3 regions of the Streptococcus sp. 20925_1_77 genome follow, and region 2 is predicted to be linked to each of the others. Evidence: predicted binding sites of a transcription regulator. Region 2 holds the regulator's gene; each other region holds the start of a gene.

Region 1 (6,649 bases), on a different contig from region 2:
TAGACCATATGCAAGAAATCATCGAAGATGCTTACTATGGTTACAAGGAACGCCCAGGACGTCGTAAATAAGACGCCAAGGAACAACTGATGTTTATCAGCTATCCCTCGCTCAAAAGAGCGGGGGATTTTTGATGGCCTTTTCAGGTTTCAATCGAAAAAAGGGAGCTGAGGAATTGCCTGTCTTTTTTTGCTTTTCAGACCTCCGAACCATTTTTTCATAAAAATTAGACTTTTTTTCAGAAATTGTGTTATTTTTATAGCATTCCGGGCTAATTTATGTTACCCTATAGTGTGTGAATCTGCCTGTAGCTGAAGGGCTAGGATAGTTTTTCAGTTATAGGAAACGAAAAAACAAATCCAAGAAAGGAGGCCATCTCAAATGGAGTTAGAAGGTGAAGTGCAAGATCAGGCGCAGAAAATTATTGAAATGCCCCAACGAGATCGGGCAACGTCCGCTTCAGAAAATCAGCCATCATCTGCCTCGGTGGTCTCCATGTATGGACAGGAAAGGCCAAGTATTCCGAGCCTCCATCAGCAATTGGCAGGGGCATCTGGTACCCAGACCATTCAATTACGAGAGGAATTGGTACTGGCAGTAGCACAAAATGCTTCAGCGCAAGCGACGGTTTTTGAGGCCGAGCTCAAAGATCAGCTAGAAGTGGCCAAGGAGACGGTTTCCCATAAGGTTGCGGAGGTGTCACAAATGGCCCACAGCATGGCTCAGTTTTTAACAGATGCAGAAGTGGAGCAACTATTAGGAGAGTTCTCCATGGATACTTGCTGGGACCAAGCGGTCGAGGCGGAAAACCTGGCTCAAGCAAAGGCCTACTCGACACGTCTGTCAGATTTGGCAGGGCAACTGGAGGCTGCATCAGCCCAATTGGTGGACTTGGACAAGGGACAAGCAGTGGCCTTTGATTTTCATAAGTAGGAGAAAAAGATGTTAGAGATCCTGGGAGAGGATAGAGAACGCATTGAGGAGCTCCATCGAGAGATTAAAAAGGAGCAAGAGCGGATTGCAATTCGGAGTTTGATTGCAACGCAAAAAGCCTTGATGATGTTGGAAGGGATGAGTTTGCAGGTGACTTTGAGCGGTCAATCCGAAAAAATGCGCTCTTTTGCCACAACGACCTTAGTTAGTGATTTGAAAGACGGATTTACAGGAGGAGCAGCGGACGCGGTAGAAACAGCACTGAAATCAGTGAAGAAGCCGATTTTATTGAGTCCGATTAAAGGAGGTATGTGATGTACCATTCAGGAAATAGTGAATTAGAACAACTAGAAGATCGACATTACCGCTTCAATCAAAAGCTTAGCGAGTTGGAGTGGGATTATGCGGATATGCGTATGGATGTCCGTCAACATACAGAAAATTTAGTGGACTGGCTGAGTGCCCTTCATTTTCAAGCGCCAAGTGCGGAGGCCCAAAGTGGCTTGGAGCGTTTATTTGCCTTGCAAGAAGAGTTTGAGGCAGAACTCAAGCGCTATGAAGAGCGTTTAGAAGAAGAGCGCGAGCGCGAGCAGCAAGAGTACTATAAGCAGCGTCAACAATTAGAACAAGGTGATTGAAACATTCCTCTGGTAGAGATAAGAGGAATGTTTTTGTTTGCTCAAAAAACTTTTAAAAATGTGCTCATAAATTCTTGCAAGCGCTTACTTAGTATGTTATAATATTCACAAAGAAACGAAAATAAAATGGTTTTATCAAACCAACAAAAGAGGAGTCGCTTATGAAAGCTGCAACTTATGTATCTGCAGGCAATCTGCAACTGCTGGATCAACCAAAGCCAGTGATCAAAAATCCAACGGATGCCATTGTGCGAGTCTTGAAGACAACCATCTGTGGGACAGACCTTCACATCCTAGGAGGAGATGTGCCAGCTTGTAAGGAAGGCACAATTTTAGGCCACGAAGGAATCGGGATCGTAGAAGAAGTCGGCGATGCAGTGAATAACTTCAAGGTGGGCGACAAGGTTATCATCTCTTGTGTCACAGCTTGTAATACCTGCTACTACTGTAAACGTAGTTTGCCTTCTCACTGTGAAGATGGTGGTTGGATTTTAGGTCACTTGATCAACGGAACCCAAGCAGAGTATGTCCACATTCCACATGCGGATGGAAGTCTTTATCATGCGCCTGAAACTGTGGATGACGAAGCCTTGGTCATGCTCTCAGATATTCTCCCAACCTCTTATGAAATTGGGGTCCTCCCATCTCATGTAAAACCAGGTGATAATGTCTGTATCGTTGGAGCTGGTCCGATCGGTCTTGCAGCACTTTTGACCGTTCAATTCTTCTCACCAGCTACGATTATCATGGTGGACTTGTCTGAATCTCGTCTTGAAGCAACTAAGAAATTTGGGGCAACTCACACCATCTGCTCCAGCGATATCGCTGAAATCAAGGCCTTTATCAATGAAGTGACCGAAGGTCGTGGTGTCGATATCTCCATGGAATGTGTGGGCTATCCTGCTACCTTTGATGTCTGCCAAAACGTCATCTCTGTCGGTGGACACATCGCTAATGTCGGTGTCCACGGAAAACCGGTTAGCTTCAATTTGGATGATTTGTGGATCAAGAACATTACCCTCAACACCGGTCTTGTCAATGCCAATACTACTGAAATGTTACTCAATGTCTTGAAATCAGGCAAGATCGATGCGACTAAGCTCATCACCCACCACTTCAAACTCTCAGAAGTTGAAAAAGCCTATGATGTCTTTAAACATGCGGGTGAAAACCATGCTCTCAAGGTGATTATCGAAAATGATATCAGTGAATGAAGTGGCAACTAATATTTGTTCATAGTTTTTTTAGACGGACCAGAGATATTCTGGTCCTATTTTCAACCCCCAAAAGCCAATGATTCCTTGCAAAATAAATTTGTTGTCTTATAATAGAAGTACAGAAAACGATTACATAAAGAGAAAGGTGTGATCTTATGAAACGGTTTTGTTATCATCGTGAATTCTGGATGGACTTCCATTTCTGGATCTTGGTCTTGCTTTTAGCGGCTGTGGCGTTGACGATGCGGGCTCCGCTTTCGGTAGTTAGCCTAGCTTATCTTGCTTTTGTTGGGATTTTGATCTTGCTGCAGGTCTTTCAACCGCCTGTATCGACGCGTCAGTATCCAGAAGGTAGCTACCATTTCAATTGGACCTTTTATCGGGATACCCGACTGTATATCGATCTCTTTTTATTAGCAGGTCTCTTGGCAGGCCCAATGGCTTCATCGGATATGGTCTATTGGATCTTGCTTGGAGCCGTTGTCGGCTCTATCGGATTTGTATTTGTCGTAAAGGAAAAAGCGACTCAAAAGATGGCCTAAGGAATCACCATGTCCTAGATCTCTGAAACTAGTTTCAGAGATCTTTTTATTTTCCCCTAAAATGTGAAACTATAATCCAATTGCACGATTAATATTGTAAGCGCTTTAAAAATAGATTATAATCAATTTACAAGTACTCGAGTTGCCTTATTATCAAAGGAGAAGGAGTTATGTCAAAGATTACAAAAGATGAACTGATTGAACAAATCAAAGACGGCATCATTGTTTCTTGTCAAGCCCTCCCTCATGAACCGCTCTATACAGAAGCAGGAGGAGTCATTCCTCTCTTGGTCAAAGCGGCTGAGCAGGGTGGAGCTGTCGGGATCCGAGCCAATAGTGTCCGGGATATCAAGGAAATAAAGGAAGTGACCAAGTTACCGATCATTGGGATTATCAAACGCGATTACCCACCTGAAGAACCCTTTATCACGGCTACCATGAAAGAAGTCGATGAGTTGGCAGCTTTGGATATCGCGGTCATTGCGCTTGATTGTACCAAACGTCCGCGTCATGATGGGCTTTCGATGAGTGACTTTATCCATCAAGTCAAAGAGAAATATCCAGACCAACTCTTGATGGCTGATATTTCGACTCTGGAAGAAGGATTGACAGCTGTCGAAGCGGGAGTGGACTTTGTCGGAACAACCCTTTCGGGCTATACAGACTACAGTCCAAAGGTTGATGGTCCAGATTTTGAACTGATCCATAGTCTCTGCCAAGCAGGAGTAGATGTCATCGCAGAAGGCAAGATCCACTATCCGGATCAGGCCAAGAAAATCCATGATCTCGGGGTTCGCGGTATCGTTGTAGGTGGTGCCATTACCCGACCAAAAGAGATTACAGAGCGCTTCGTCGCAGCCTTAAAATGAGAAAACAAAACAGTAGATTGAAGGAGGAGGAGACCGAATAGAGAGTAGTCGAATTCATTTAATGAGAATGTTTCAGTGAAGGATAACGATGAAGATTTCAAGAAGGAAGTCATATTTGCTTAACTTTCTGCAACATAAATCTAGTGTAAAAGGAGAAATAGATGATATTTGATGATTTAATAAACATAAAATTGTACAAAGGGATTCATCCTAATCTGGATCAAGCGATTGATTTTCTCTATGAACACCGGAAAGATTCTTTTGAGCTAGGGAGATATGATATCGACGGTGACAAGGTCTTTCTCGTTGTCCAAGAAAACACCCTTAACAAAGATGAAAATGATCGCTTTGAACATCATCGCCGTTATGCCGACCTTCATTTATTAGTTGAAGGACATGAATTTTCTAGCTACGGTTCCCGTATCCTAGATGAAGCTATTCCATTTGATGAAGCAAGTGATATTGGCTTTGTTCATTGTGAGAAATTCTATCCACTTCATTTGGGCTATCATAATTTTGCAGTCTTCTTCCCTGGTGAACCTCACCAACCAAATGGCTATTCAGGTCAGGAAGAAATAGTCAGAAAGTATCTATTCAAAATTGCGATTGATTAGATATGTCAAATAGAAAATGGAGGAGATAAGCGATATAGTTAGTTTTTTCGGAGAAGTTAAGGCTTCAAAGCACTGATTACATATTTTGTATTAAAAATAGAAAGAGGAAAACAATGAAAAATAGTAAGAAAATTCTTTTCGCTTTGGTTCTCGCGTTATTCGCATTGTTTGTCACTGCATGTTCATCTTCAAAAAATGATGCAGAAGGAAGTAATAAATCTGGAGAATTATCTGGTGAAATTGTAATGTGGCACTCATTTACTCAGGGACCTCGGTTAGAAAGTATTCAAAAATCAGCTGATGAGTTCATGAAGAAGCATCCAAAAGTTAAAATTAAAATTGAAACCTTCTCGTGGAATGACTTTTATACAAAATGGACAACAGGTTTAGCGAATGGCAATGTTCCAGATATTAGTACAGCATTACCAAACCAAGTTATGGAAATGGTCAATTCAGATGCTTTAGTTCCATTGAATGATTCTGTTAAGAAAATCGGAGAAGATAAATTTAATAAAACAGCATTAGATGAAGCGAAGGTTGATGGCAATTTTTATTCCGTTCCTTTGTATTCACATGCTCAGGTCATGTGGGTTCGCACTGATTTATTGAAACAATATAATATTGAAGTTCCAAAAACATGGGACCAGTTGTATGAAGCTTCTAAAAAATTAAAAGAAAATGGAGTTTATGGATTGTCTGTTCCTTTTGGGACAAATGATTTGATGGGGACACGCTTCTTGAATTTCTACGTACGAAGCGGTGGTGGAAGTCTGTTGACAAAAGATTTGAAAGCTAACTTGACAAGCAAATTGGCTCAAGATGGAATTAAATATTGGGTGAAAATGTACAAGGAATTTTCTCCTAAAGATTCATTGAACTTTAATGTCTTGCAACAAGCTACTTTGTTCTATCAAGGAAAGACAGCCTTTGACTTTAACTCAGGATTCCATATTGGTGGTATCCAAGCAAATAGTCCTCAACTAATTGATGCGATTGATGCTTATCCGATTCCAAAAGTAAAAGAATCAGATAAAGATTATGGTATTGAAACTTCTAATATTCCATTGGTAGTTTGGAAGAATTCAAAACATCCAGAAGTAGCGAAGGCATTCTTAGAATCTTTGTATGAAAAGAAAGACTACATTCGTTTCTTGGATTCAACTCCTGTTGGAATGTTGCCTGCCATCAAAGGAATTAGCGATGATCCAGCCTATAAAGATAATGACATCCGTAAGAAATTCCAACATGCAGAAGAAGTTATTACAAAAGCAGCAGAAAAAGGTACAGCTATTGGATATGAAAATGGTCCAAGTGTTCAAGCTGGAATGTTAACAAACCAACATATCATTGAACAAATGTTCCAAGATATTATTACAAATGGTAAAGATCCAATGGAGGCTGCTAAGGATGCAGAAAAACAATTGAATGATTTATTTGAAACTGTAGCAGTTGATGTTAAATAATGATAGCAGAGGCTACAATTATGTGGCCTCTGTTTTTAGAGAGGAATAAGCATATGGTCAAAAATAGAAATTTGACTCGATGGGTGTTTGTATTACCTGCTATTATCATTGTTGGACTATTATTTGTTTATCCATTTTTCTCCAGCATCTATTTTAGCTTTACAAACAAACATTTGATCATGCCAAGGTATAAATTTGTAGGATTGGCAAACTATAAAGCAGTTTTATCGGACCCTAATTTCTACAATGCCTTCTTTAATTCCCTTAAGTGGACAGTCTTTTCTCTTTTGGGACAAGTGCTTGTTGGTTTTGTGTTAGCACTGGCCTTGCATAGAGTAAGACGCTTTAAGAAGTTATATAGAACATTGTTGAT
Region 2 (6,649 bases):
GTTATAAAAGGCTACTGCTTGAAACACCAAGCAGATGGCAAACACATCATTACGACCGCTTTGGAACACCATGCGGTTCTTGAACCCATCGAATATCTTGTAGAACGTTTCGGATTTGAAGTCACGATCGTCCAACCAAGAGAAGGGCGTATTCAGGCTAGTGATATCAAGGCAGCTCTTAGACCGGATACCATCCTTGTCTCTACCATGTTTGCCAATAACGAGACTGGAGATCTTCTACCGATTAAAGAAATCGGTGAACTCTTAAAAAATCATCCCGCTGCCTTTCATGTTGATGCTGTCCAAGCAATTGGGAAAGTCCCTGTCTATACCGAAGAGTTAGGGATTGATTTTCTCAGTGCTTCTGCCCACAAATTCCATGGTCCTAAGGGAGTCGGTTTCCTTTATGCAGCCGTCCCAGATTTTGATAATCTCATCCATGGTGGTGATCAGGAAAGTAAAATGAGAGCCAGCACGGAAAATCTCATTTCTATTGTCGGGATGGCAACCGCGCTTCAGCAAGCTACACTTCATCAAGAAGAAAATTTCAACCAGGTTCAAAAACTCGGCCAAGAGCTAGTCAATGGTTTAGCAGCCTACGACTACTACGTAAATGCGAATGACGATCATCTTCCATTTGTTTGGAATCTTGGCTTTCCAGGTGTCCAAAATGATGTCTTATTGATGCGACTCGATCTTGCTGGAATTTCTGTCTCTACAGGTTCTGCTTGTACCGCTGGTACAGTGCAACCCAGCCATGTCCTTGAGGCGCTCTATGGAAAAGATAGCTCACGTCTAAAAGAATCCCTTCGAATTAGTTTTTCAGAACTCAATACCGTAGAGGAGGTTCAAGACTTCCTCTCAAAACTAAAAGAAATTTTATCATAGGAGAACAATATGGCTTTTGAAACAAGTGTTTCATTGAAAGACTGCAAATATACCTATAGTCTACACCCAAATGTAAAAAAATATACCTTACGTGACAATACATTTGCTGTTACAAAAGTTGGAAATTACGAGTTAAATCGTTTGCTCGAAGCCGTTCCAAATAGCGGCGAAGGCTTCCTACTTAAAATCATTTTCAATAAAGATTTGACAGGTTTTAAGATCAATATTACAGACAAGTCTGGGCTTCGCCTGGTTAATATCTTTAAAAATCCAGAAAATGATATTATCCAACAAAAATTCTATTTCTTAATGGATAGTCTCGTCGAAAGAGAAATTTTCAACAAAACAGAGGTTTAATATGGTAACCCTAACTTATATCGACGCTTACCAAGTAGAACGAACAACTACTTATCCCAACCTTGCAGCCTGCATCCTAGCTTTTTCAGGCTGTGTAACCTTGCCTGACTCTTACTCAATCGTATCCATTGAATACAAGGGTGAAAAACTCCCCTATACGGGGAGGGTCGATGGGCTCTATGCTTTTTTGAAAAAGGTAGAGCAAGCTGAAAACTAAGCTGATGCTGATGCTGATGGAACTCTCCCATCGCCATCAGCTTTTTCTTTAGACAAAAATATTTTTGAAAAACCATTCTAGATAGTTGATTTTTTCACAATCTTCCTATACAATAAGAGGGAAAGGTTGTGATATTGTGAAACATGATAAAAATACTCCAATTCCACGCGCAACAGCAAAACGCTTATCGCTCTACTACCGCATTTTTAAACGCTTTAACTCTGAAAAAATAGAGCGTGCCAATTCCAAGCAAATTGCGGATGCAATTGGGATTGACTCTGCTACTGTTCGCCGAGATTTTTCTTATTTTGGTGAATTGGGAAGACGTGGATTCGGTTATGACGTAAAAAAACTGATGAACTTCTTTGCAGATCTTTTAAATGACAATGCTATTACTAATGTCGCTATTGTTGGGATCGGAAATATGGGAAGTGCCCTCCTCAACTATCGCTTCCATGAACGCAATAAGATGAAAATTGTCATGGCGTTTGATCTAGACGATCACGAACTGGTCAATACTAAAAGTAAAGACGGAATTCCTATTTACGGTATTTCATCTATTAAAGAGAAACTCAAACAAGAAGGCATTCAAACAGCCATTCTAACTGTTCCAAGTGTTAAGGCTCAAGAAGTTGCTAGCCTCTTGGTAGATGCAGGTGTCAAGGGAATTCTCAGTTTCTCGCCAGTACATCTGACAGTCCCTAAGGATGTCGTCGTCCAATATGTCGATCTTACTAGTGAATTGCAAACACTCCTTTATTTTATGCGTAAAAACGAAGAATAAAGACTTATACTTCAACAACAAAAAGGTTGGAACAAGAAAGTTCCAACCTTTTTTATACCAAATAATCCGTTTCTTCTCGATAACTATAGTAGTTTTCTTCGGATACAATCAAATGATCCAATAGGGTCAACCCCATTACTTCACAGGCCTCTAAGACTCGCTGAGTGACTTCATCATCATTTTTACTGGGGAATACGGCACCAGATGGATGATTGTGAGCCAAGATAATGGAGGTTGCCATGTGCTTCAGTGCATAATGCAGGATTTCACGCGGCTCCGCGATACTTCGATTCACTGTTCCAATAAATATCGTCTGTTGATGTATAATTTCATTTTGGGTATTCAAATAAAGGGCAACTAGGTGCTCCTGCTTTTTATGGCCAATTTCCTGTTGAATTTTATGGGCCAATTTCTGACTACTCATGATTTGTTCGGAACTCATTAATTCATCTTTATGAATCCTTCGTCCAAACTCAATAACAGCCTGAAGTTCGATGGCCTTCACTCGCCCAATGCCAGAGATTTCCTGTAGCTCCTCTAGGGTTAATTGCCCTAACTCCTTTAAACTATTTACCGAGCTCAAAAGACCTTGTGCAATCTCATAAACGCTTCTTTGCTTGTTGCCTGTCCGTAAGAGAATGGATAACAATTCCTGATGACTTAGCTTATCCACCCCTTCAGAAACCAAGCGCTCCCTAGGAAGTAAAGATGGTTCAATAAATGATATGTCGTACATAATTTCCTCCTCACTTATTAATTCGTAATAAATTGAGAAAATAACGACCTTTCATTATTTACAGGCGATTTCTTGCTTCAAATCATCTAACACTAAGGCTTCATCTTTATTAAAGCGGATCTGATAACCTGTTTGAACTTGTTCAAGCTCCTTTAAAAACTGTTGAATTTCACAGCGGATCAAGTACTCCTGACTCTGAGGAATGGCTTCTAAGGTTTGGTAGACTTGCTCTACTTCGTAGATTCCTTTCGTAATTAATCCATTTCGTGGAAAATCATTTATTAAGAGATTATAGAAATGATGCAAGTGATGATAAATTCGCTCTTTTGTCACTATTCTACCTCCTTATCATACTCTTTCTCCTCTATTATATACTGATTTTCCCTCAATATTATGACAAGTTCCTTACATTATATTACCAATCTCTTACAATTTTACAAGAATTTCTCCTATCTTCCTACATAGAAAAAGCCCAGACATATCTGTCTCGGGCTTTATTTTCTTAGAGTTGCATTTGATTATAAGACTTGCTAAATGAATCCAGGATGTCCTTTGGAGCCTTGTCATAGTCAACAGAGGTTTCCAAGTTTCCTTTTACAATCGTTCGGTAAGTCGCTGCAGCATCCTCACAGGTCACCAAGGTGATTTCATTGACACCTTCACGATCTTGAATGACATCTACACGGTCTGGAGTCACTGTCTCAACAGACGAGATGACATAAGTATAGATTTTTTCTTTGTCCGTGATGTAGATCTTCATACCAGCCTTGGCTTTCTCTAATGGTGAGAACAGCATGGCATTTGCTCCAGTAAGGCCAAATACGTGGTGACTAGCAAGAGAATAATTGCCTTGTCCCATGACTTGGTTTTCCTTCATAGTCCCTGCTCCATAGTAAAGGGCTACGTTTTCAAGTCCTTTAAAAATTGGAAGGTTCATGTTCAATTCAGGAATCGAAATCCCCCCAATTACAGGAAGTTTTTGAGCTTGCCATTGGGCATTGATCACGGCTTCCGTCGAGAGTGACTGGACATGTTGGAAATCAAAGCTCGTCTTCACTTCTTTGTTTTTATCAATAGTCTTTTTATCGACCTTGCTAACCTGATATTGGTTGGTATGCCAAACCATGATCATATTGCGGATCGGAGCATTGAAAATTAAGAGAAGCGAGAGAATAATCAAAAGTGTTGCAACGATGTTGATAAGAGTATTACGTAAACTCTTTTTCTTTTTTCTTTTGCGTGACATGCTGTCCCCTTATCTATTCGTTTTCTTCCACTACTTCTTCATCTTTTTCATCAGCTTGTACAGTTGTAAAGGTCACAATTTTCGCATCCTGATCCAGTCTCATGACTTTCACACCCTGAGTCGAACGACCCGTTTGAGAAATGTTAGCCACACCTGTCCGGATCATAACTCCGGTATCGGTAATGATCATCAGATCTTCATCCCCTTTAACGGTTAAAAGACCAGCTAACGGACCATTTTTCTCTGTAATATTGGCTGTTTTGATTCCTTTACCACCACGGCCCTTGGTTGGGTATTCGCCAGCCATTGTCCGCTTACCATACCCTTTTTCAGTAATGACCAATACTTCGTCCTGGTCGGTGATAACACTTGCCCCAACAACCTTGTCTCCATCACGGAGATTCACACCACGTACACCTGTAGCAGAACGTCCCATATTCCGAACTACTGCCTCATTAAAGCGGACTGAATATCCATATTTGGTACCGATAATGACATCAGTATTGCCATCTGTAAGGAAGACATTGATCAATTCATCCTCGTCCCGTAGGTTCAGAGCTTTCAGACCGTTCTGACGGATATTTGAAAATTCTGCTACGTTAGTGCGCTTAACTACACCTTGTCGCGTCGTAAAGAAGAGATAAGCCTCATCACTGCGATCTTGCTCCACATTGATAATGGTTTGAATCGATTCACCTTCGTCCAATTTTAGGAGGTTGACAATTGGCAATCCCTTAGCTGTCCGACCATATTCTGGAATCTCATAGCCTTTTAGACGATAGACACGCCCCTTATTGGTAAAGAAGAGCAAATGATCATGGGTGCTCGTAGAAACCAATTCACGAACAAAGTCATCGTCCTTCACACCGGTTCCTTGGACCCCACGTCCACCACGTTTTTGTGCAGTAAATTCAGCTTGGTCCAAACGTTTGATGTATCCTTTATTAGAAAGGGTAATTAAGACATCTGTTTCTTCAATCAAGTCCTCATCTTCAAGAGAAAGAACTTCCCCTACCATCAACTCAGTTCGACGAGCATCGCCAAACTTGCGTTTGACTTCTTCTAATTCTTCCTTGATGATAGTCGCCACACGCTCTGGTTTAGCCAAAATATCAGCCAAATCAGCAATCAGGGCAACCAAGTCGTCATATTCACTCTGGATCTTGTCTCGTTCCAAACCGGTCAAACGACGAAGACGCATGTCCAAAATGGCTTGACTTTGACGTTCAGAGAGCTTGAACTTCGACATCAACTCAGCTTGTGCTTCAGCGTCTGTCTGGCTATTGCGGATGATTCGGATTACTTCATCAATGTGATCCAAAGCAATAAGCAAGCCTTCTAAAATATGGGCACGAGCTTCAGCTTTTTCTTTATCAAAGATGGTCCGGCGAGTCACCACTTCTGTTTGGTGCTCAATATAAGAACTCAAAATCTGGCGAAGAGAAAGGATCTTTGGAACACCGTTTTGAATCGCCAACATATTGAAGCCAAAGTTGGTTTGCATTTGCGTCATCTTAAAGAGGTTGTTCAAAATGACATTAGCCGAAGCATCCCTACGAACCTCGATCACAAATCGAACCCCTTCACGGTTAGACTCATCACGTACAGCTGTAATCCCTTCGATTCGTTTTTCTTGCACCAAGCGAACGATATGTTCGTGAACCTTGGTTTTGTTGACCATATAAGGGAACTCGGTAACGACAATCCGTTCACGACCACTTTTAGTCACTTCAATCTCTGTACGAGAGCGAAGGACGATCGATCCTTTTCCTGTTTCATAGGCTTTGTGGATACCTGATTTCCCCATAACGAGAGCACCTGTCGGAAAATCTGGACCTGGAAGAACTTCCATAAGTTCACGGGTTGTTACATCAGGATTATCCATCATCAATTTTACCGCGTCAATGGTTTCTCCCAAATTGTGAGGAGGAATATTTGTGGCCATCCCAACAGCAATCCCAGTAGCACCATTGACAAGAAGATTAGGAAAACGTGCAGGTAAGACCAAAGGTTCGCGCTCGCTAGCATCATAGTTATCAGTGAAATCAACTGTATTCTTGTTGATATCCCGCAACATTTCAAGAGCGATCTTACTCATACGGGCTTCGGTATACCGTTGTGCAGCGGCACCATCGCCGTCCATGGAACCAAAGTTTCCATGACCGTCCACTAACATGTAGCGATAACTCCACCATTGCGCCATCCGAACCATGGCTTCATAAATAGAGGAATCACCGTGTGGGTGGTATTTACCCATAACATCCCCTGTGATACGGGCTGACTTCTTATGTGGTTTATCTGGCGAAACACCCAATTCATTCATACCATACAAAATACGACGGTGAACGGGTTTTAAACCATCCCGAACATCAGGTAGGGCACGAGCTACGATAACACTCATCGCATAATCGATAAAACTCG
Region 3 (6,649 bases), on a different contig from region 2:
AAGAAGTGCTTTACAGCGCCATGGAAGATTTTTACATCGATATCATGATTGGTGCTGGCGAGACTAGCCGGAGTGTCCATCTGGACCTTCCTCCCTTCACTTTGATTGGGGCGACGACGCGAGCGGGTATGCTGTCCAATCCCTTGCGCGCTCGCTTTGGAATTACGGGGCATATGGAATACTACGAGCAAGATGATCTGACAGAGATTGTCGAGCGGACCGCCGAGATCTTTGAGATGGAAATTACCCACGAAGCTGCCGAAGAGCTTTCTCTTCGTAGTCGTGGGACCCCTCGGATTGCCAACCGGTTGCTGAAACGGGTGCGCGATTTTGCTCAGATTATGGGCGATGGCTTGATTGACGATACCATTACTGACAAGGCCCTCTCCATGCTGGATGTGGACCATGAAGGACTGGACTATGTCGATCAAAAGATCCTGCGCACTATGATTGAAATGTACGGTGGTGGCCCGGTCGGCCTTGGGACTCTATCAGTCAATATTGCCGAAGAGAGGGAGACCGTAGAAGATATGTATGAGCCTTACTTAATTCAGAAAGGCTTTATCATGCGGACCCGGACAGGGCGCGTGGCGACTCGCAAGGCCTATGAACACCTGGGTTATCCCTACAATGGAGACTAGAAGAAGATGCTGACGGAAGAAGCAATCGTAGAACAAATCCAAGCGGATCAAGAGATGATGGACGTCTTGACTATTATTCGAGATCTAGGCTTGGCAGATGCCTGGCTTGCAGCGGGCGCGGTGCGAAATTTCATCTGGAACCAGCTCTCTGGAAGACCAGGGTTTGATGCGACAACTGATCTGGATCTGGTCTTTTATGATCCTACGATCAGCTATGAGGAGACTCTCCAGATCGAGCAAGAATTAAAGAGGACCTATCCTCAGTACGCTTGGGAAGTCAAAAACCAAGTCTACATGCACCAACATAGCCCAGGGACAGCTCCCTACAAAAGTGCCTGTGATGCTGTTTCCAAATACCCCGAGCGGTGTACGGCTCTTGCGGTTCGCTTAAGGAAAGATGGTCAGTTGGAGCTCTTTCTCCCCTATGGGACAAGGGATGTAGAAGACTTTATCGTTGAGCCGACTCCACATTTTTTAGCCAGCCCAGAGCGCTTGGCGGTTTATACAGAGCGAATGAAAAAGAAGAATTGGCAGACCAAATGGCCTCAATTAGAGGTTCGTTTTCCAAAATAGAGAAAAAAATCAGATTTGAAAAAGGAATCTGATTTTTCTTTAAAATGATAGAGCCCCTTCGTCATCTTTCTGTCACATTTTTGTTATAATAGTAATAGTATGCTGGTTTTCCATAGTGGAAAGCGAAGTGCTCAGCTAGGTTGGGCAGTCCGAACAAGGAGTTAGGTGGAATCATGAAAAAAATCGTCTTTGTCTGCTTAGGAAATATTTGTCGGAGCCCCATGGCGGAGTTTGTCATGAAGGACTTGACCGATCAGTATGAGGTTGAAAGTCGGGCCACCTCTAGTTGGGAACATGGCAATCCCATCCATCGGGGAACCCAGAAAATCTTTCAACAACACCAGGTCCCATATGATCCAGCCAAGACTTCTTTACAGATCAAAGAAGAGGATTTTTACAACTTTGATGTGATCCTAGGGATGGACGAAAACAATGTAGCAGATCTGAAGCAAATGGCTCCTGCGGGAACAGAGCACAAGATTCATCTTTTTGCTGCTGAAAGTGTGCCAGATCCATGGTATACGGGTGATTTTGAGGAGACCTATTCTAGAGTTCTGACTGGCTGTAAGGCCTGGTTGGATCAGCTAGCAACTTCTTAAGAGTTTGAGATGTGAGAGAATACAGAATATGAAAGAATTTTATGAGACTTATAAGGTCTATCTGACGCGAAAAAATTTAGAAATAGCAGCATTAGTAGTGATTGTCTTATCTGCTTTGATGGTTTTCTTTTCGGCCATTCCAGGTCAGGGTGTCTTGACCTTGGACAAGGGGGCGATCCGTTACGACGGAAGTCTAGTCCGTGGCAAGATGAATGGCAAGGGAACCGTCACCTTTAAAAACGGCGATACCTATACAGGCAACCTCGTCAATGGCTCCTTTAGTGGTTATGGTAAGTTTAAGTCCAAGGCTGGTTGGACCTATGAAGGGCAGTTTGTCAATGGTCAGCCAGAGGGCAAAGGCACCTTAACCACAGAAGCCAACGTCGTATACAAAGGAACATTCAAGCAGGGGATTTATCAAAATGCGCATTAAATGGTTTTCACTCGTCCGTGTTACAGGACTCTTATTGGTATTGCTTTACCATTTCTTCCAAAAAGCCTTTCCTGGAGGCTTCATTGGGGTAGATATTTTCTTCACCTTCTCAGGATTTTTGATTACAGCGCTCTTGATCGATGAATTTGCGCGCAAGCAAGGAATCGACTACTTGTCTTTCTTGAAACGGCGCTTTTACCGGATCGTACCGCCTCTTGTCTTTATGGTCTTGGTCGTGATGCCCTTTACCTTTATGGTGCAACGGGACTACGTGGCTGGTATTGGGACACAGATTGCAGCGGTCTTTGGTTTTGTGACCAATTTCTTTGAGATGGCAACTGGTGGTAGTTACGAAAGCAACTTCATTCCGCATCTCTTTCTTCATACCTGGAGTTTGGCCCTAGAAGTGCATTACTATGTACTATGGGCGCTTCTGGCATGGTTTTTGGCTAAGCGGGCTAAGACGGTAGGAAAGTACCGAGGTATGCTCTTCTTAGCATCCAGCGGGCTCTTTCTCTTTACCTTCTTGTCCATGTTCATCCGCGCCTTTCTGACAGCTAACTTCTCCACTATCTATTTCTCTAGTTTCACTCACATCTTCCCCTTCTTTGCGGGATCGTGCCTAGCAACGGTAACAGGGATTGCTAATGTCAGCCCGAACTTTACAAAGCTGGTGCAGTCTTGGAGTATGAAAAAGACTTTGTCGGTCTTGGGTGGAAGCTTTGCCTTCTTGTTTGTGCTCAGTCTTTTCTTGCCATTTGATAGCTTGTGGACTTATCTGTTTGGCTTTTTAGCAGCGACAATCGCAGCTTGTGCCATGATTCTGTCGGCCCGTATTCTCCATGAAAAGACACCAGATAAAAAGGAACCAGCCATCCTCAATTTCTTGGCAGATACCAGTTATGGTGTCTATCTTTTCCACTGGCCTTTCTTTATCATCTTTTCTCAACACTTGGGAAATATGATGGCAGCCCTTGTGACGACGATCGTTTCCTTGATTCTAACGGCTCTTTCCTTCTATATTTTAGAGCCAACCATTGCAGGCAAGGAGCCTCGTGTCTTTGGTATGAAGATGGATCTGAGTTTTTTGACCAAGCCTATCTTTTACCTCATGATTCCACTGGCACTCTTGATGATCGGAATCTCTGCCTTTGCACCAACCGTCGGAGCTTTTGATGAGAGTTTGGTAGTGAGTGGGCTCAATCAAGCAGACAGCAAAATGCAGGTCACACGGACACAGGTGGACAATGCGACTGCAACAGACTATAACGTCTCAAATGGTGTGACCATGATCGGTGATTCGGTTAACTTGCGAGCGCAGGACTACCTGACTAAAGCCATCCCTGGCATCCAGATTGATGCAGTGGTGAGTCGTCAGTTGGAAAATGGAATGAAGGTCTTTGAGACTGACATCTCCAATAAAGTTCTCCTAAAAAATGTGGTCATTGCCCTAGGAACCAATACTGTAAGCAACTACAAAGAATTGCTGGATCAGTATGTTGAGAAACTTCCAAAAGGCCGTCGCCTGATCCTTGTGACACCATATGATGGTCGCTATGCCAACGATCAGTCCAGTGAATCGGTTCAAACCCGTCTTTATGAGTTGGAACTAGCAAAGAAATACGACTTTATCACCATTGCGGACTGGTACCAAGTAGCAATTGAAAATCCAAACATTTGGGTGGGAACAGACTCTGTTCACTTCAATATGGAAACCAATGGTGGGGAACTCTATGCTCAAACAGTCAAAGAAGCCCTTGATAAGGCCGAAAAGGGTCCGGTCAAGAAGTAAAAATGCTTCTCTGAAACTGAAACAAAACAAATCCTAACAAAATAAAACAAAAAGCAACTTTTTACTTGTAAAAAGCTGCTTTTTTTAGTAAGATTAAGAAAACGCTTACATAAATCAATTGAAAATATCACTTTGTGAAGAAAAAAATTTTTTAATTATTTTTTCACAATTTTGCTAGATGATTACTTTCACAGCAATAGGATTGATAAAATTTTCACAAACTTCAAAAAAATCTTTGTGAAAGTTGCTTGGAAGTGTTTACAAAAATCTCAAAATAGAGTACAATTATATTGTGAAATAATTAACAAATCGAAATTTCTTACACTATTCTTGAAAGTTTCTGAAAACAAGAAAAAGTTCCGGAAAAGGATAAGGGTTTCAAACATTGGAGGAAAGCATCAAATGGCTGATAAAAAAACTCTCTCACCTGAAGAAAAGAAACTCGCTGCTGAAAAACACGTAGACGAGTTGGTGCAAAAAGCGCTCGTAGCGCTTGAAGAAATGCGCAAATTGGATCAGGAGCAAGTAGATTACATTGTTGCAAAAGCATCTGTAGCGGCTCTTGACGCACACGGTGAGCTTGCTCTTCATGCCTATGAAGAAACTGGTCGTGGAGTCTTTGAAGACAAGGCGACTAAAAACTTGTTCGCTTGTGAGCACGTTGTAAACAACATGCGTCACACCAAGACAGTTGGTGTCATTTCAGAAGATGACGTCACTGGTTTGACTCTTATTGCTGAGCCAGTCGGAGTTGTCTGCGGGATCACTCCTACAACAAACCCAACTTCAACAGCAATCTTTAAAGCCTTGATTTCATTGAAGACACGGAACCCTATCGTCTTTGCCTTCCACCCATCTGCTCAAGAATCATCTGCTCATGCAGCACAAATCGTACGCGATGCAGCAATTGCAGCTGGAGCACCTGAGAACTGTGTGCAATGGATTACCCAACCTTCTATGGAAGCAACGAGTGCCCTGATGAACCACGAGGGAGTTGCTACGATCCTCGCGACCGGTGGGAACGCCATGGTGAAAGCCGCTTATTCTTGTGGAAAACCAGCTCTTGGGGTTGGTGCCGGAAACGTACCTGCTTACGTTGAAAAATCAGCCAACATCCGCCAAGCAGCCCACGATATCGTCATGTCTAAGTCATTTGACAACGGTATGGTCTGTGCGTCTGAACAAGCGGTTATCATCGATAAAGAAATCTACGATGAGTTTGTTGAAGAATTCAAATCTTACCATACTTACTTTGTCAACAAAAAAGAAAAAGCCCTTCTTGAAGAGTTCTGCTTCGGTGTGAAAGCTAACAGCAAAAACTGTGCGGGTGCGAAGTTGAATGCGGACATCGTTGGGAAACCAGCAGCATGGATCGCTGAACAAGCTGGCTTCTCAGTCCCAGAAGGAACCAATATCCTTGCTGCAGAATGTAAAGAAGTTGGTGAAAAAGAACCGTTGACTCGTGAAAAATTGTCACCAGTCATCGCTGTCTTGAAATCTGAAAGCCGTGAAGACGGAATTAACAAAGCACGCCAAATGGTTGAATTCAACGGTCTTGGACACTCAGCTGCGATCCATACAGCAGACGAAGAATTGACAAAAGAATTTGGTAAAGCAGTTAAAGCTATTCGTGTTATCTGCAACTCTCCTTCGACTTTCGGTGGTATCGGGGATGTTTACAATGCCTTCTTGCCATCACTAACACTTGGATGTGGTTCTTACGGACGCAACTCTGTTGGGGACAATGTTAGTGCCATCAACCTCTTGAATATCAAAAAAGTCGGACGCCGGAGAAATAACATGCAATGGATGAAACTACCTTCAAAAACATACTTTGAACGTGATTCAATTGAATACCTACAAAAATGTCGTGACGTTGAACGTGTCATGATCGTTACAGACCACGCTATGGTAGAGCTTGGTTTCCTTGATCGCATCATCGAACAGCTTGACCTTCGTCGCAACAAGGTGGTTTACCAAATCTTTGCAGACGTAGAACCAGATCCAGATATCACAACTGTTGAACGTGGTACAGAGATCATGCGTGCCTTCAAACCAGATACGATCATTGCTCTTGGTGGTGGATCACCAATGGATGCGGCCAAAGTTATGTGGCTCTTCTACGAACAACCAGAAGTGGACTTCCGTGACTTGGTTCAAAAATTCATGGATATCCGTAAACGTGCCTTCAAGTTCCCATTGCTTGGTAAGAAGACGAAATTCATCGCCATCCCAACAACATCTGGTACAGGATCTGAAGTAACTCCATTTGCCGTTATCTCTGATAAAGCAAACAACCGTAAATACCCAATCGCAGACTACTCATTGACTCCAACAGTAGCCATCGTAGACCCTGCCTTGGTATTGACAGTTCCTGGATCTGTTGCAGCAGACACTGGTATGGACGTCTTGACGCACGCGACAGAAGCTTACGTATCACAAATGGCTAGCGACTTCACAGATGGTCTTGCACTTCAAGCTATTAAACTTGTCTTTGAAAACTTGGAAAGCTCAGTGAAGAATGCGGACTTCCATTCACGCGAAAAGATGCACAATGCGTCAACTATCGCAGGTATGGCCTTCGCCAATGCCTTCCTCGGTATTTCTCACT

What was found. The regulator Rex, encoded in region 2, represses fermentation and respiration genes when NADH is low (regulators of the CRP and FNR family bind a similar motif). The targets are predictions, from matches to a motif close to TTGTGAANTANTTCACAA.
Region 1: O3626_RS04950 (zinc-dependent alcohol dehydrogenase family protein) is a predicted target of Rex. The motif match lies at 1,665-1,682, and genes of this name have one in related genera.
Region 3: adhE (bifunctional acetaldehyde-CoA/alcohol dehydrogenase) is a predicted target of Rex. The motif match lies at 4,329-4,346, and genes of this name have one in related genera.

Annotation. Positions count from the first base shown of each region.
Region 1 is NZ_JAPVZB010000006.1:48,795-55,443, forward strand. Features, by position in the region: gene adhE (bifunctional acetaldehyde-CoA/alcohol dehydrogenase) at 1-71, shown strand, start outside; gene O3626_RS04935 (hypothetical protein) at 382-933, shown strand; gene O3626_RS04940 (hypothetical protein) at 943-1,248, shown strand; gene O3626_RS04945 (hypothetical protein) at 1,248-1,571, shown strand; gene O3626_RS04950 (zinc-dependent alcohol dehydrogenase family protein) at 1,733-2,785, shown strand; gene O3626_RS04955 (hypothetical protein) at 2,944-3,330, shown strand; gene O3626_RS04960 (N-acetylmannosamine-6-phosphate 2-epimerase) at 3,501-4,199, shown strand; gene O3626_RS04965 (YhcH/YjgK/YiaL family protein) at 4,361-4,813, shown strand; gene O3626_RS04970 (ABC transporter substrate-binding protein) at 4,927-6,276, shown strand; gene O3626_RS04975 (carbohydrate ABC transporter permease) at 6,330-6,649, shown strand, end outside.
Region 2 is NZ_JAPVZB010000002.1:233,319-239,967, forward strand. Features, by position in the region: gene O3626_RS02440 (cysteine desulfurase family protein) at 1-888, shown strand, start outside; gene O3626_RS02445 (DUF1831 domain-containing protein) at 898-1,245, shown strand; gene O3626_RS02450 (DUF4649 family protein) at 1,247-1,462, shown strand; gene O3626_RS02455 (redox-sensing transcriptional repressor Rex) at 1,599-2,246, shown strand; gene radC (DNA repair protein RadC) at 2,299-2,982, opposite strand; gene O3626_RS02465 (porphobilinogen deaminase) at 3,037-3,315, opposite strand; gene O3626_RS02470 (class A sortase) at 3,485-4,228, opposite strand; gene gyrA (DNA gyrase subunit A) at 4,242-6,649, opposite strand, start outside.
Region 3 is NZ_JAPVZB010000006.1:41,774-48,422, forward strand. Features, by position in the region: gene ruvB (Holliday junction branch migration DNA helicase RuvB) at 1-641, shown strand, start outside; gene O3626_RS04910 (nucleotidyltransferase family protein) at 648-1,214, shown strand; gene O3626_RS04915 (low molecular weight protein-tyrosine-phosphatase) at 1,388-1,813, shown strand; gene O3626_RS04920 (membrane protein) at 1,842-2,246, shown strand; gene O3626_RS04925 (acyltransferase family protein) at 2,236-4,038, shown strand; gene adhE (bifunctional acetaldehyde-CoA/alcohol dehydrogenase) at 4,441-6,649, shown strand, end outside.